3 regions of the Aeromonas oralensis genome follow, and region 3 is predicted to be linked to each of the others. Evidence: riboswitches for the same ligand, from Rfam matches in the RefSeq annotation. Region 3 holds a riboswitch; each other region holds the start of a gene.
The links. A riboswitch is a leader RNA that binds a small molecule or an ion and turns the genes downstream of it on or off. The one in region 3 is predicted to bind cyclic di-GMP.

Region 1: linked by a shared signal. The riboswitch ahead of ACPDZI_RS22125 (immunoglobulin-like domain-containing protein) and the one ahead of ACPDZI_RS17015 (glycosyl hydrolase family 18 protein) in region 3 are both predicted to bind cyclic di-GMP.
Region 2: linked by a shared signal. The riboswitch ahead of ACPDZI_RS04575 (glycosyl hydrolase family 18 protein) and the one ahead of ACPDZI_RS17015 (glycosyl hydrolase family 18 protein) in region 3 are both predicted to bind cyclic di-GMP.

What each region holds. Positions count from the first base shown of each region.
Region 1 covers NZ_CP187186.1:4,715,253-4,719,464, forward strand. The annotation lists gene hemB (porphobilinogen synthase) at 1-319, shown strand, start outside; gene ACPDZI_RS22125 (immunoglobulin-like domain-containing protein) at 492-2,684, opposite strand; cyclic di-GMP riboswitch class I at 2,739-2,824, opposite strand; gene prlC (oligopeptidase A) at 3,249-4,212, shown strand, end outside.
Region 2 covers NZ_CP187186.1:925,980-930,191, forward strand. The annotation lists partial or broken gene ACPDZI_RS04570 (hybrid sensor histidine kinase/response regulator) at 1-2,194, shown strand, start outside; cyclic di-GMP riboswitch class I at 2,369-2,456, shown strand; gene ACPDZI_RS04575 (glycosyl hydrolase family 18 protein) at 2,567-4,212, shown strand, end outside.
Region 3 covers NZ_CP187186.1:3,676,196-3,680,407, forward strand. The annotation lists gene ACPDZI_RS17015 (glycosyl hydrolase family 18 protein) at 1-1,592, opposite strand, end outside; cyclic di-GMP riboswitch class I at 1,741-1,826, opposite strand; gene ACPDZI_RS17020 (ExeM/NucH family extracellular endonuclease) at 2,123-4,212, shown strand, end outside.

The DNA of each region.
Region 1 (4,212 bases), 1.0 Mb from region 3:
GGATCCGGCCAACAGCAATGAAGCCCTGCACGAGGTGGCACTGGATATCCAGGAAGGGGCCGACAGCGTGATGGTCAAGCCGGGCATGCCCTATCTGGACGTGATCCGCCAAGTGAAGGATCAGTTCGGCGTGCCGACCTTCGCCTATCAGGTGAGCGGCGAGTACGCCATGCACATGGCGGCCATTCAAAACGGCTGGCTGAAGGAGAAAGAGAGCATCATGGAGTCCCTGCTCTGCTTCAAGCGGGCCGGTGCCGACGGCATCCTCACCTACTTCGCCAAGCGCGTGGCGCAGTGGCTGAAGGAAGATGCCCGCTAAGCTGATGTGTCCGAGCGTGTAACGGATAGAAAAGAGGGGAGCCGATGGCTCCCCTCTTTCGTTACTGATAGCTGATTACAGCTTTATCCAGGCATCGCTCCAGGCAGTGCCGGTAGCGGTTGATGTATAGTGGCTGAGGGAGCCAACGGCTCCCTTTTTTATGACCGGCTAATTACAGCTTGATCCAGGCATCGCTCCAGGCTGTGCCGGTACCCGGCGCATAGTGGCTGGTCGAGCCGCCACACCAGCCGCTGTAGGGCCAGGGTTTGCACTCGTAGTTGCCACCGGCATTGCTGACCCGATCACCGGCCTGATAGCTGGTATTGGGGGCGTAGGCCGGGTAGTCACCCTCGCCACCGCCGCTGCTCTGTTCGGTCAGCGCAACCGGGAAGCGCTGTACCACCGGCTGCTGGCCATCTGCCAGACCGTTGATCACCACTTCATAGCTACCATTGGTCACATTGCTGCCCTGCAAAACCAGCGCGCTGGTGCCGTTCACCAGACTGGTAGTGTTGCCATAGCTGCGGCCGTGCTGCTCCAGCGTGGCAGAGATCTGCACCGGGTTGGCGGTGGTGATGTTGAAGCGGATGGAGACCTGACCGTTAACTATGGTGTAGTCGGAACCCATAGCACTGACAGTGAAGTCGCTGCTGCCGATCACCGGCGGCTTCTCGCCACCATCGCAGTCGCTGTCTCCCTGCAGACGCCAGACGCCCCACTCACCGGTAGTGCCCGGCTCATCGTTCTGGGTCCACCACTCGGCGCGCCAGCTCTTGCCGTTGTGGCTGACGATGTCGCCGCTGACGTAGGTCTTCTTGGCATCCCAGCTGTTTTGACAGATGGCACCCTGCTCTCTGACGGTCACGTTGCGCAGCTGGGTTACCTGCTGGTTGGCACTGTCGCTCACCTGATAGGTGAGGGTGTAGCGGCCGACCTTGCTGCTGTCGACGTTGCCGCTGACCTGAATGTTGGCGGTCAGATCGCCATCTTCCTCATCGTGGGCGCTGACGCCGGCCATGGCGTTGAACGGCGTACCGAGCTCGATAGTGGTGTCCGCAATACCGGTAAAGACCGGCTTCATGCTGTAGACCTCGACGGTACGCACCTGTTCGGTGACGTTATTGTCGCGATCGCTCACCTTGTAGGTGAGGGGATAGAGACCGATGCGCTGGGTATCGACGCTCCCTTCCACCTGGATCTGACCGGTCAGATCGCCATCTTCCTTGTCGCTGGCGCTGACGCCGGCCAGCGGGTCAAAGCGGGTGCCGTGCTTGACGCGGGCATCGCTCAGGCCACTGAACACCGGCTTGCCGTTTTCGTCCGGCGGGGTGATGTTCTGATCGTGGATGAAGGGGCCGTAGCTCTTGATGAAGGCTTCGTTGTAGGCCTGCCCGGCCGCGTTACGACCCATGTCCCAGTTGATGGACCAGGTCATCACGCCGCGCAGGGGCTGACCCTGGCTCTTGAGGCGGTTGAAGGCGTCGAAGAGATCCTGCGGATTCTTGACGTAACCGGTGGCGGCCGCATCGATATTGGTCGGAATGCCGAATACCAGCTTGTCGTGGGGGATCTTGTAGTAGCCGCGGCTGCCGTTGATCAGCGAGTCCGCCATGTAGTAGATGAACTCTTCTTTCAGGGCATCGTTGTTCTGGGCGATCCAGCCTACCCCGTCGATCCAGATACCGTCGCCACCCTGGTTGTAGAACTGGGGATTGATCCAGTCGTAGTAGCCTTCCAGCGCCCGCAGATAGGGGGTATAGAGCCCGCTGGCGGTCAGGTAGGGGAACTCGGGCGCCATGGTGATGAGGAAGTTTTTACCCTGGGCGCGGTAGTGATCCTTGACCAGCCGCAGGGCTGCCGGGATCACGGTCTGGTTGTTGGCGGCAGTGATGGCGGACTGCTCCAGATCGATGTCCAGACCGTCGAAGCCATAGGTCTCCACCAGACGGATGATCTCGTCGGCGAAGGCTTGCTCCTGACCGGTACGCAGCTCGATATGGGCATCGGCACCGCCCAGCGCCAGCAGCACGGAGCGGCCCTGACGGTTGAGCTCGGCGATCTGCTCGATAAACTGGCTCTCGCTCATGCCGGTAGCCGGGTCGAGTTTGAAGGTGGGGATGGGATCGCTGCCGTACACCTTCATGAAAGAGACATCGACCACGTTGTATTGCGGATTGACCTGGTCGAGCTTGACGCAGGGAGCGGTACCGCCCTGATAGCCAGAGCCACCGCACCAGTTGTGCCAGTAACCCACTACGACACCGGATTGGGGATTGACCATGGCCTGACCGGCCGATGCGGCCTGCGCTATGGGGGCGCCCATGCCGAGCAGACAGCCCAGCAGGGATAACTTCAATTTGTTCATCTTGATATCTCCATACAGTACAAACGGAGCGTCCAGCTATGGCCGAACGCTCCCGGGGGCAGCCCCGCTGTCATAGGAAATCTCCCTTAGACCGGTGGCTTTGCGTCGTGCCCTTTCGGGTCACTTTGCCTTTTTCACCCGTTCTCCGTGCGGCGCGGAGAATCAAGTGACCTGAGTAACAGGCTGCTTATGATACGCACTTAAAAACAAATTAATCAACGTATGTGCATGATTTGTTATGGTTATTAACTTTTTGATTAGTTATTTTCCAAGCGTGGAAAGGGCCGGTGATACGCTGCTGTGAACTACTCCTTTGTCGATTGGATTTGCTCTGCTCCCTTGTGGTTCGAGAGCTGAAAAAGCCGCAAAAAGGGCAAAAAAGTACCGATTATTCATGCTGTTGCCGTTAAGTATCTGGCAGAGAGGTGTTTGAGCTCACAAAGAGGGGAAAACAGTGCTGACAGGCGGATTGAAGCTTGATTATTGCGTGACTTGGCCACATGTTAGAGAACCATGAAGAGCTGCTAAAGCGGTCTGTTCAAGACCAAACAAGAGGTAACCGGGATGAATAACCCTTTGCTGACAATGGACTCGCTGCCCCCTTTCAGCCAGATCCAGCCCGATCAGGTCCAGCCTGCCGTGACGCAGGCCATCGCCGATTGCAAACAGAAGATCAGCGATGTGCTGGCCCAGCGCGACCCGCACACCTGGGACAGCCTGATCGCCCCGCTGGAAGAGGTCAACGACCGCCTGGCGCGGATCTGGTCGCCGGTCAGTCACCTCAACTCCGTACTCAACAGCGAAGCGCTGCGCGCGGCCCACGACGCCTGCCTGCCGCTGCTGTCTGAATTCCAGACCTATGTCGGCCAGCACGAGGGGCTCTATCAGGCCTATCGCGAACTGGCCGAGAGCGACGACTTCCCGCTGCTGAGCGGCGCCCAGCGCAAGGAGATCCAGAACACCCTGCGCGATTTTCGTCTGTCCGGCATCGGTCTGCCCGCCGAGGCGCAGCAGCGCTACGGCGAGATCCAGGCCCGCCTCTCCGAGCTGGCTTCCCGTTTCAGCAACAACGTGCTGGACGCGACCCAGGGCTGGCACAAGCTGGTGACCGACGAGGCCGAGCTGGCCGGTTTGCCGCAGAGCGCACAGGCCGCCGCCCGCCAGCTGGCCGAGCTGAAGGGCAAGGAAGGTTGGCTGTTCACTCTGGACATCCCCTCCTACCTGCCGGTGATGATGTATGCCGACAGCCGTGCGCTGCGTGCCGAGCTGTATGAGGCCTTCACCACCCGCGCCTCGGATCAGGGCCCCTACGCTGGCAAGTGGGACAACTCCGCCATCATGACCGAGCTGCTTGCCCTGCGCCGCGAGCTGGCCCAGCTGCTCGGCTTTGCCAACTACGCCGAGCTCTCCTTGGCCACCAAGATGGCGGACAAGCCCGAGCAGGTGGTGAACTTCCTCACCGATCTGGCGGCCAAGTCCCTGCCGCAGGGCAAGGCCGAGCTGGAAGAGATCCGAGCCTTCGCCGCCG
Region 2 (4,212 bases), 2.0 Mb from region 3:
TCGCAAGGGGGTCTACCTTGGTCTCGCTCTCGGGGTCAGCCTCTGGTTCGCCACCCTGCTGGCGGAGAGCGGCCTGCTGGCCGGCTCGCCGCTGGCCGCCCTGCTGGCACCGCCGGACTGGCCGGCGTTTCGCGATCTCAGCCTAGGGGCCTGGTGCATCTTTCTGAGCCTGTTGCTCAACCTCATCGGCTATGTGGCGGGCTCCCTGCTGTCGCAGGCGGCGGTGAGCGAGCGGCTGCAGGCGGCCAACTTCGTTGGCAAGCCGAGCCGCGACACCACGGCGCTCTATCAGGCGCGGGTCTCGGTCAAGGAGCTGGAGATGCTGGCGGCCCGCTTCGTCGGCTCTAGCCGGGTCAAGCGCGCCTTCGGCCGTTTCGCCGGCGAGCGGGGCGGCACCCTGGCGCCCCAGATGCAGGCCTCCGCCGAGCTGATTGCCCACACCGAACGGCTGCTGGCCGGGGTGTTCGGCACCTCGTCCGCCCGCCTGGTGCTGGCCTCGGCCCTGCAGGGGCGCAACATGCAGCTCGAAGAGATCGCCACCATAGTGGACGAGGCCTCCGACGTGTTTCGCTTCAACCGTGGCCTGCTGCAGGGGGCCATCGAACACATGGGGCAGGGGATCTCGGTGGTGGATAGGGAGCTGAAACTGGTGGCCTGGAACCGGCGCTACATCGAGCTGTTCCACTATCCGCCCGGCCTCATCCAGGTGGGCCGCCCCATCGAGGAGATCATCCGCTACAACGCCGAACAGGGGCTGTGCGGCCCAGGCGATGTCGAGGCCCACGTGGCGCGGCGGGTGGCCTTCATGCAGCGCGGCAGCCAGCACATTTCGGCGCGGGAGCGCCCCGATGGCCGGGTGATCGAGATGCAGGGCAATCCCATGCCGGCGGGCGGCTTCGTGATGACCTTTACCGACATCACCCCGTTTCGCGACGCCGAGCGGGTGCTGCGCGAGGCCAACGAACACCTGGAGGCGCGGGTGGCCGAGCGCACCCACGAGCTCTCCGAGCTCAACCGCCAGCTGCTGCTGGTGAACCAGCAGGTGGAGCGGGCCAACCACTCCAAGAGCCGTTTCCTGGCGGCGGTGAGCCACGATCTGACCCAGCCGCTCAACGCCGCCAAGCTGTTTACCTCCTCCCTGTTGGAGATGCTGCCGCCGGCGAGACGAGCCGGCCCGCATCGCCCGCCACATCGACGACGCGCTGGGGGCGACCGAGGATCTCATCACCGATCTGCTCGACATCTCGCGGCTCGAAGCGGGCAAGTTCAAGGCCAAGAAACTGGATTTCGCCCTGCGCGACGTGTTCGACAACCTCAAGGCGGAGTTTGGCGTGCTGGCGCAGGCGGGGGGATCCAGTTCTCGGTGGTGGAGAGCGGTGTCGCGGTCTACAGCGACGTGCGCCTGCTGCGGCGGGTGCTGCAAAACTTCCTCACCAACGCCTTTCGCTACAACCCGGGCGGGCGGGTGCTGCTCGGCTGCCGCCGGCTCGGCGACAAGGTGCGCATCGAGGTGTGGGACAACGGCCCCGGCATTCCGGCCGACAAGCAGGAGGCTATCTTCGACGAGTTCTCTCGCCTCGATCACTCCCGCACCGCGCGGGAGCAGGGGCTGGGGCTCGGCCTTGCCATCGCTCGCGGCATTGCCCTGGTGCTCGGCCACAACCTGACCCTGCGTAGCTGGCCGGGGGCGGGCTCGGTGTTTGCCATCACCCTCAACCTGGCGACCCGTCCTGTCGCAACGACGCAGGTGGCGGCCCCCACCCAGCGCGACAGCCAGCTGGAGGGGATCCGGGTACTCTGTATCGACAACGAGAGCGACATCCTGATCGCCATGCACTCCCTGCTGGGGCGCTGGGGCTGTGAGGTGGTCTGCGCCCAGAGCCTGGCCCAGGCGGAGGATCTCATCGCCGGCGGCTTCCTGCCGCAGCTGGTGCTCTCCGATTACCATCTGGACGACGGCAAGACCGGGCTGCAGGCGCTGCACATGCTGCGTCTCGCCCACGGCAACGACATCGGCGGCATCATCATCAGTGCGGATCGCAAGAGCGAGCTGCAGGCGCAGATCCGCGAACACGGCTACGGCTACATCAGCAAACCGGTCAAACCGCTCAAGCTGCGGGCGCTGATGAACAGCATCTTGCGGCCGGCCAAACTTGATGATGATCACGAAACCGGGAATTCGTCCGAATTTTAATCGACGGCCCCCAACCAGCAAGATCGGCACTTTCTGACACAAAAAAGTGCCTTTTCTTCTCGTTTGAGGCTCATTTTCGATAAGAAGTGGTTTATTAATAACCGCTCGGGGGTTTGCCCTCCCTCCTTTGACTCCCTTATAGTCAGGTCGCGATTATTTTTGTCGCAAATCAAGTTGTGCAAAAGGCAAACCGGATGAAAGTCCGGGACGCAAAGCTTCCGGTCTAAGGGTCAGCAGTACCTAAGATAGCGGGGCCACCACAGGTTGTTTCGTCCATGGGCCAAGCCATGGTGCGATGTTGTCTGCGTTACCTGTCAGGTTGCGTTGCCTTTTTCGTTATCTATTCCAAGAACGAAATAAGGATATTCAACTATGTTAAGTCCAAAACCCTCCGTACTGGCGTTGTTGGTCGGGGGTCTGTGTGCCTCCTCCGCCTTCGCTGCCGCCCCCGGCAAACCCATCATCGGCTGGGGCGAAACCAAGTTCGCTATCGTCGAAGTGGATCAAGCCGCCACCTCCTACAACAAGCTGGTCAAGGTGCACGCCGATGGCGCGCCGGTCAGCGTGAGCTGGAACCTCTGGTCCGGTGATGTCGGCCAGACCGCCAAGGTACTGCTCGACGGCAAGGAGGTGTGGTCCGGCGCCGCGTCCGCCTCCGGCACCGCCAACTTCAAGGTCACCAAGGGGGGCCGCTACCAGATGCAGGTGGCGCTGTGCAACGCCGACGGATGCACCCTCTCCGACAAGAAAGAGATCCTGGTGGCCGACACCGACGGCAGCCACCTGCTGCCGCTCAAGGCGCCGCTCAAGGAGAACAACAAGCCTTACGTCAACAAGACCGGCAAGGTGATGGGGGCCTACTACGTGGAGTGGGGAGTCTATGGTCGCAAGTTCACCGTAGACAAGATCCCGGCCCAGAACCTGACCCACATCCTCTACGGCTTCACCCCGATCTGCGGTGGCAACGGCATCAACGACAGCCTGAAAGAGATCTCCGGCAGCTTCGAGGCGCTGCAGCGCTCCTGTGCCGGGCGCGAGGACTTCAAGGTCTCCATCCACGATCCCTGGGCCGCCATCCAGATGGGGCAGGGGAATCTCACCGCCTATGACGAACCCTACAAGGGCAACTTCGGCAACCTGATGGCGCTCAAGAAGGCCTATCCGGACCTGAAGATCCTCCCCTCCATCGGTGGCTGGACCCTCTCCGACCCCTTCTTCTTCTTCGGTGACAAGACCAAGCGCGACACCTTCGTCGCCTCGGTGAAGGAGTATCTGCAGACCTGGAAATTCTTCGACGGGGTGGACATCGACTGGGAATTCCCGGGGGGCCTGGGGGCCAACCCCAACCTCGGCAGCCCCTCCGACGGCGAAACCTATGTGCTCTTGATGAAGGAGCTGCGCGCCATGCTCGACGAGCTGAGTGCAGAGACCGGTCGCACCTATGAGCTCACCTCCGCCATCAGCGCCGGCGGTGACAAGATTGCCAAGGTAGACTATCGCGCCGCCCAGCAATACATGAATCACATCTTCCTGATGAGCTACGACTTCAACGGCGCCTGGACCAACACCGGGCTGGGTCACCAGACCGCGCTCTACGAGTCGAGCTGGGATCCCAACACCAAGTACACCACCGACAAGGGGGTCAAGGCGCTGCTGGGTCAGGGCGTCGAGCCGGGCAAGGTGGTGGTGGGTGCCGCCATGTATGGTCGCGGCTGGACCGGCGTCAGCGGGTATCAGGGCAACAACCCCTTCACCGGCACCGCCACCGGCCCGATTGCGGGGACCGAAGCGGAAGGGATCTGGGAGAAGGGGGTCATCGACTACCGTGGCATCGCCAAGGGCAAGATGGCCGGCGACTGGCAGTACAGCTATGACGAAGTGGCCGAGGCACCGTCCGTGTTCAAGGCTTCCACCGGCGAGCTCATCACCTTCGATGACGAGCGCTCGGTCAAGGCCAAGGGGCAGTACGTGCTGGCCAACCAGCTCGGCGGCCTGTTCGCCTGGGAAATCGACGCCGA
Region 3 (4,212 bases):
TTGTTCCAGGCGCCGTGGAAGTCGTAGGTCATCAGGTTGACGTAGTCGAGGTACTGGGTGACCTGGAAGTTCTCCATGCCGCGCAGCAGGTAGGCCGAGGCCGGCGAGGCGATGGTCAGCATGTACTTGCGACCATCCTCGCTGCCGGCGCTGTCGAGCTTGTTGCGCAGGGTCTGCATCAGCACCTTGTAGTTGGCAAACAGCTTGCCGCGGCACTGGTTGGATAGCGGGAAGTCATTGGGGTTGCCCGCATCCTTCATGGAGGTGGGGTATTCGTAGTCGACGTCGACCCCGTCAAAGCCGTACTGACGGATGAAGCTCACCGCCGAGTTGGCAAAGGCGTTGATGCCGTCATTGTTGACCGAGCAGTCACCCTTGGTGGTAGCGGTATAGAAGCCGCGGGTATCGGCCCAGCCCCCCACCGAGATCAGGGTCTTCACGTCCGGATACTGCTTCTTGTACTTCGACAGCAGGTTGAAGTGGCCCTTGTAGGCAAACTCCGGATCCATCTCGGCACCCGGCACGCCGTCCCAGGTCATCTTGGTCGCCGAGTCGTCCACCTTGATGGTGTGGCTCTGCTCGTCCACCGCCGCGAAAGCGTAGTTGATGTGGGTGATCTTGTCCCAGGGGATGTCGCTCACCAGATAGGAGGGCAAGCCGTTCTTGCCGGTACGCCAGGAGGTGAAATAACCGATGACCCGACGGGCGTGATCATCCCCCATGCACTCGTAACCGTCCGGGCGGTAGATCTGGCGAATGTCGCAGGAGAGGTTGCCACCGGTGGGCGGCAGGGCTGCCTCTTCCACCTGTACGTCGACCTGGCTCGATTCGCCGCTCAGGTTCTCCTTGTCGGTCGCCACCAGCTTGAGGCCGGCCAGCCCCTTGCTCTGGGGCGTCCAGTTCACCTGCCAGGGGGCACTGGTGTCTTCACCCACCTTCTTGCCATCGACGAACAGCTCGACCCTGGCGACGTCGTTGTTGGCATCGGTGACGTTGCCGCTCACCGCCACGCTGCGACCCAGGGTCACCTTGGCGCCGCTGGCCGGGCTGCTGATGCTCACCTTGGGCGCCTCCGGCGCCACCACGGCGGCGACGTTGAAGCTCGAATCCGCCTCGCTCAGCACCTTGCCATCTTTATCCAATGCCCGTGCCTTGAGGGCATGGGCGCCGACACCGGCGGCACTCCAGCTGCCGTTCCAGGGCGAGGCGCTCGCCGTGGCGACCAGCTTGCCGTCGATGAGGTATTCCACCCGAACCAGCGCCGTCACCGGGCCGCTCAGGGTCACCACCAGCGCGACGCTGGCCCCCTCGTTGAAACTGGCGCCGGCAGCTGGCGAGCTGACGGCTACGCCGAGTGCCGGGGGCGGCACGTCCCCGCCATACAGCTTCCAGGCATCGGCCCAGACCACCCCCACTCCGGGAGCGTAGTGATAGGGCGAGGCCCCGCACCAGCCGGAGTAGGGAAATTCTTTGCACTCATAGAGATTGCCGACGTTGCTGACGATGTCGCCGGCCTTGTAGGCAGTACCGGCCTGATAGGCGGGATAGGCAGCCTGTGCCCAGGCGGGCATGGCAGCCAAAGCCACCAGCATGGCAAGCCTGCTGGGCCTTAGGGTCTGTTGCATATTGTTATCTTCCTTGTTTTGTCTTGGCATTGGTCACCAAGGCAAAGAACAAGCGCAACCTGTGTGATGGGCGCAGACAACTGGCAATGGACCTGCCACAAACGTCACCCTCACCCTGGGAAGCCCCGCTATCTGGATCGCGCGATCTGAAGACCGGAGGCATTGCGTCCCGGCATCTCGACCGGTTTGCCCTTTACCTGGGTTCCGTGAGGAACAAGCCGAGTATAGGAATCAACCAGCCGAGTCTCAATCTTCATTCTCGAGGAAAAATATGTGGATGCCAGCCAGATCACATTTTCACTGATGTGACAAAATAACTCTTTTGTCATTAATTTCATACTGTTAGCCAAGTCAAAAAAACCGGCATTGCCCTCATTTGTATCCCCGTAATGTGCGTTGGCTCACTGGTATGACATGCCAGAAATGTGACAATGCGCGCCCTTGGCCGATGTGCCAAGGCTATGGAAACACTGGCAAAAAATAAAAAAGGAACAGTTATGAAAGGAACACGTACCCTGCTGTCGCTGGCCGTGGGGCTTGCGCTCGCCTCCCCGTCCGTCTATGCCGCCGGCTTCAGCTGCCCGGCCGACAGCGCCCTCACCCCGATCCCGGTCATTCAGGGCAGCGGCGACAAGAGCCCGCTCATTCCCGCCGACAAGTTCGAAAGCCCCCAGAGTGTCATGGTCAAGGCAGTGGTCTCTGGCCTCGGCGAGAGCCTCAACAAGGGGTTCTACCTGCTGGATGTGCAGGGCGACGGCAACCCCCAGACCTCGGACGGCATCTTCGTCTTCCTGAACGACAAGAACTTCGCCAGCAAGTACCCGGACATCAAGCCGGGTGCCGAAGTCTGCCTGGAGGCCAAGGTCGAAGAGTATTACAACCACACCCAGCTCAAGCCGGTGTTTGACAGCGGCACCCCGCGCCTGCAGGTCGTCGCCCAGGGCTCGGTCCCGGCCGCCATCCCGCTGCGGGTGCTGGAAAACGAAACCCTGGCCCGGGCGCTGGAGCGCCACGAAGGGATGCGGGTACGGCTCGACGCCGACAGCGCGCTCAAAATCAGCCGCAACTTCAGCTATGACTACGCCGCCCGGCGCAACAACCTGGTGCTCTCCCACCAGGCGCCGCTGATGAAACCGACCCAGCTGCACGACGCCGACAGCAAGGCCGCCAAGGCACTGGCCAAGGCCAACGCCGGCAACCGGGTGTTCCTCGAATCGGACTTCAAGGCCGCCGACGGCAAACTACCCTGGCTGCCGGCCTGGGAGCCGGAGCAGGGTTACCTGCGCATCGGCGACGCCCCGGTCAATCTGGACGCCATGGTGGGCTACAGCTACAACGAGTACCGGCTGATCGTGCCGCAGGATCAGGTGATCACCGCCGGCGATCTGCTGCGCACCAGCGACAACGACCGCCAGAGCGCCCCGGCCCGTGCCGACGGCACCGATCTGCGCGTCGGCAGCTTCAACGTGCTCAACTACTTCACCAGCCACTCCAGCGTGGGCGGTGCCCTCAACGTGCTGTGCAAGGATCAGGCGGATGCAGACAGCGCCAAGGGCTGCAACCGGGGCGCCAAGAATCTGGAAGATTTCCAGAAGCAGCGCACCAAGATCGTCAACGCCATCACCGAGATGGATGCCGACCTGCTCGGCCTGATGGAGATGGAGAACAACGGCTTTGACAGCCACTCCGCCATCAGCGACCTGGTACAGGCCCTCAACGCCCAGCAGAAAGAGGCGGGCAAGCAGTACGCCTTCGTCACCCTGCCCAAGGCGCTGCTGCAGGGCGAGCACTACTTCGGTGGCGACGCCATCATGGTGGCCATGATCTACCGGCCGGCCAAGCTGGCACCGCAAGGGGACGCCAACGTCATCACCCTGCCGGTGCAGAAATACCTGGATGCCAAAGGGGTCGAGAAACAGGCCTCCCAGCGTGACTCCCTGGTGCAGACCTTCACCGTCGAGGGCAGCAAGGATCCGCTGACCCTGGTGGTCAACCATCTGAAGTCCAAGGGTTCAGGCTGCCTGGAAAACCTGGACGGCAAGGAGCCGGCCGATCTGCAGGGCAAGTGCACCGAGTTCCGGGTCAGCGCCGCCAAGGTGCTGGGCGAGGCGGTGAGCAAGCTGCCCGGCCAGGTGCTGCTGGTGGGCGACTTCAACTCCTACGCCCGGGAAGATGCGATCCGGGTGCTGACCGACTATGTGCCGACCGACGGCCAGCGCAAGATAGTCTCCGCCTCCCAGACCTTCCTCGGTGACCAGGTCTTTGAGCAGACCGGCAGCGAAGTGGCCAAGAGCTACGGCCTGGTGGACATGAACGTCAAGTTCAACAAGGAGAAGGCCATCTCCTACAGCTACGAGGCCGAGCTCGGCACCCTGGACTATGCCCTCGCCAACCCGGCGCTGGCCGGCAAGGTGATCGCCGTGGCCGACTGGCACATCAACTCGTTCGAGAGCAACCTGTTCGAATACGGCCGGGACTTCTCCGGCGACATGATCAAGTCGGACAACCCGTTCAGCGCCTCCGACCACGATCCCATCATCGTCGACCTCAAGCTGCAAGAGGAGAGCAACGGCGGTGGCGGAGCCAT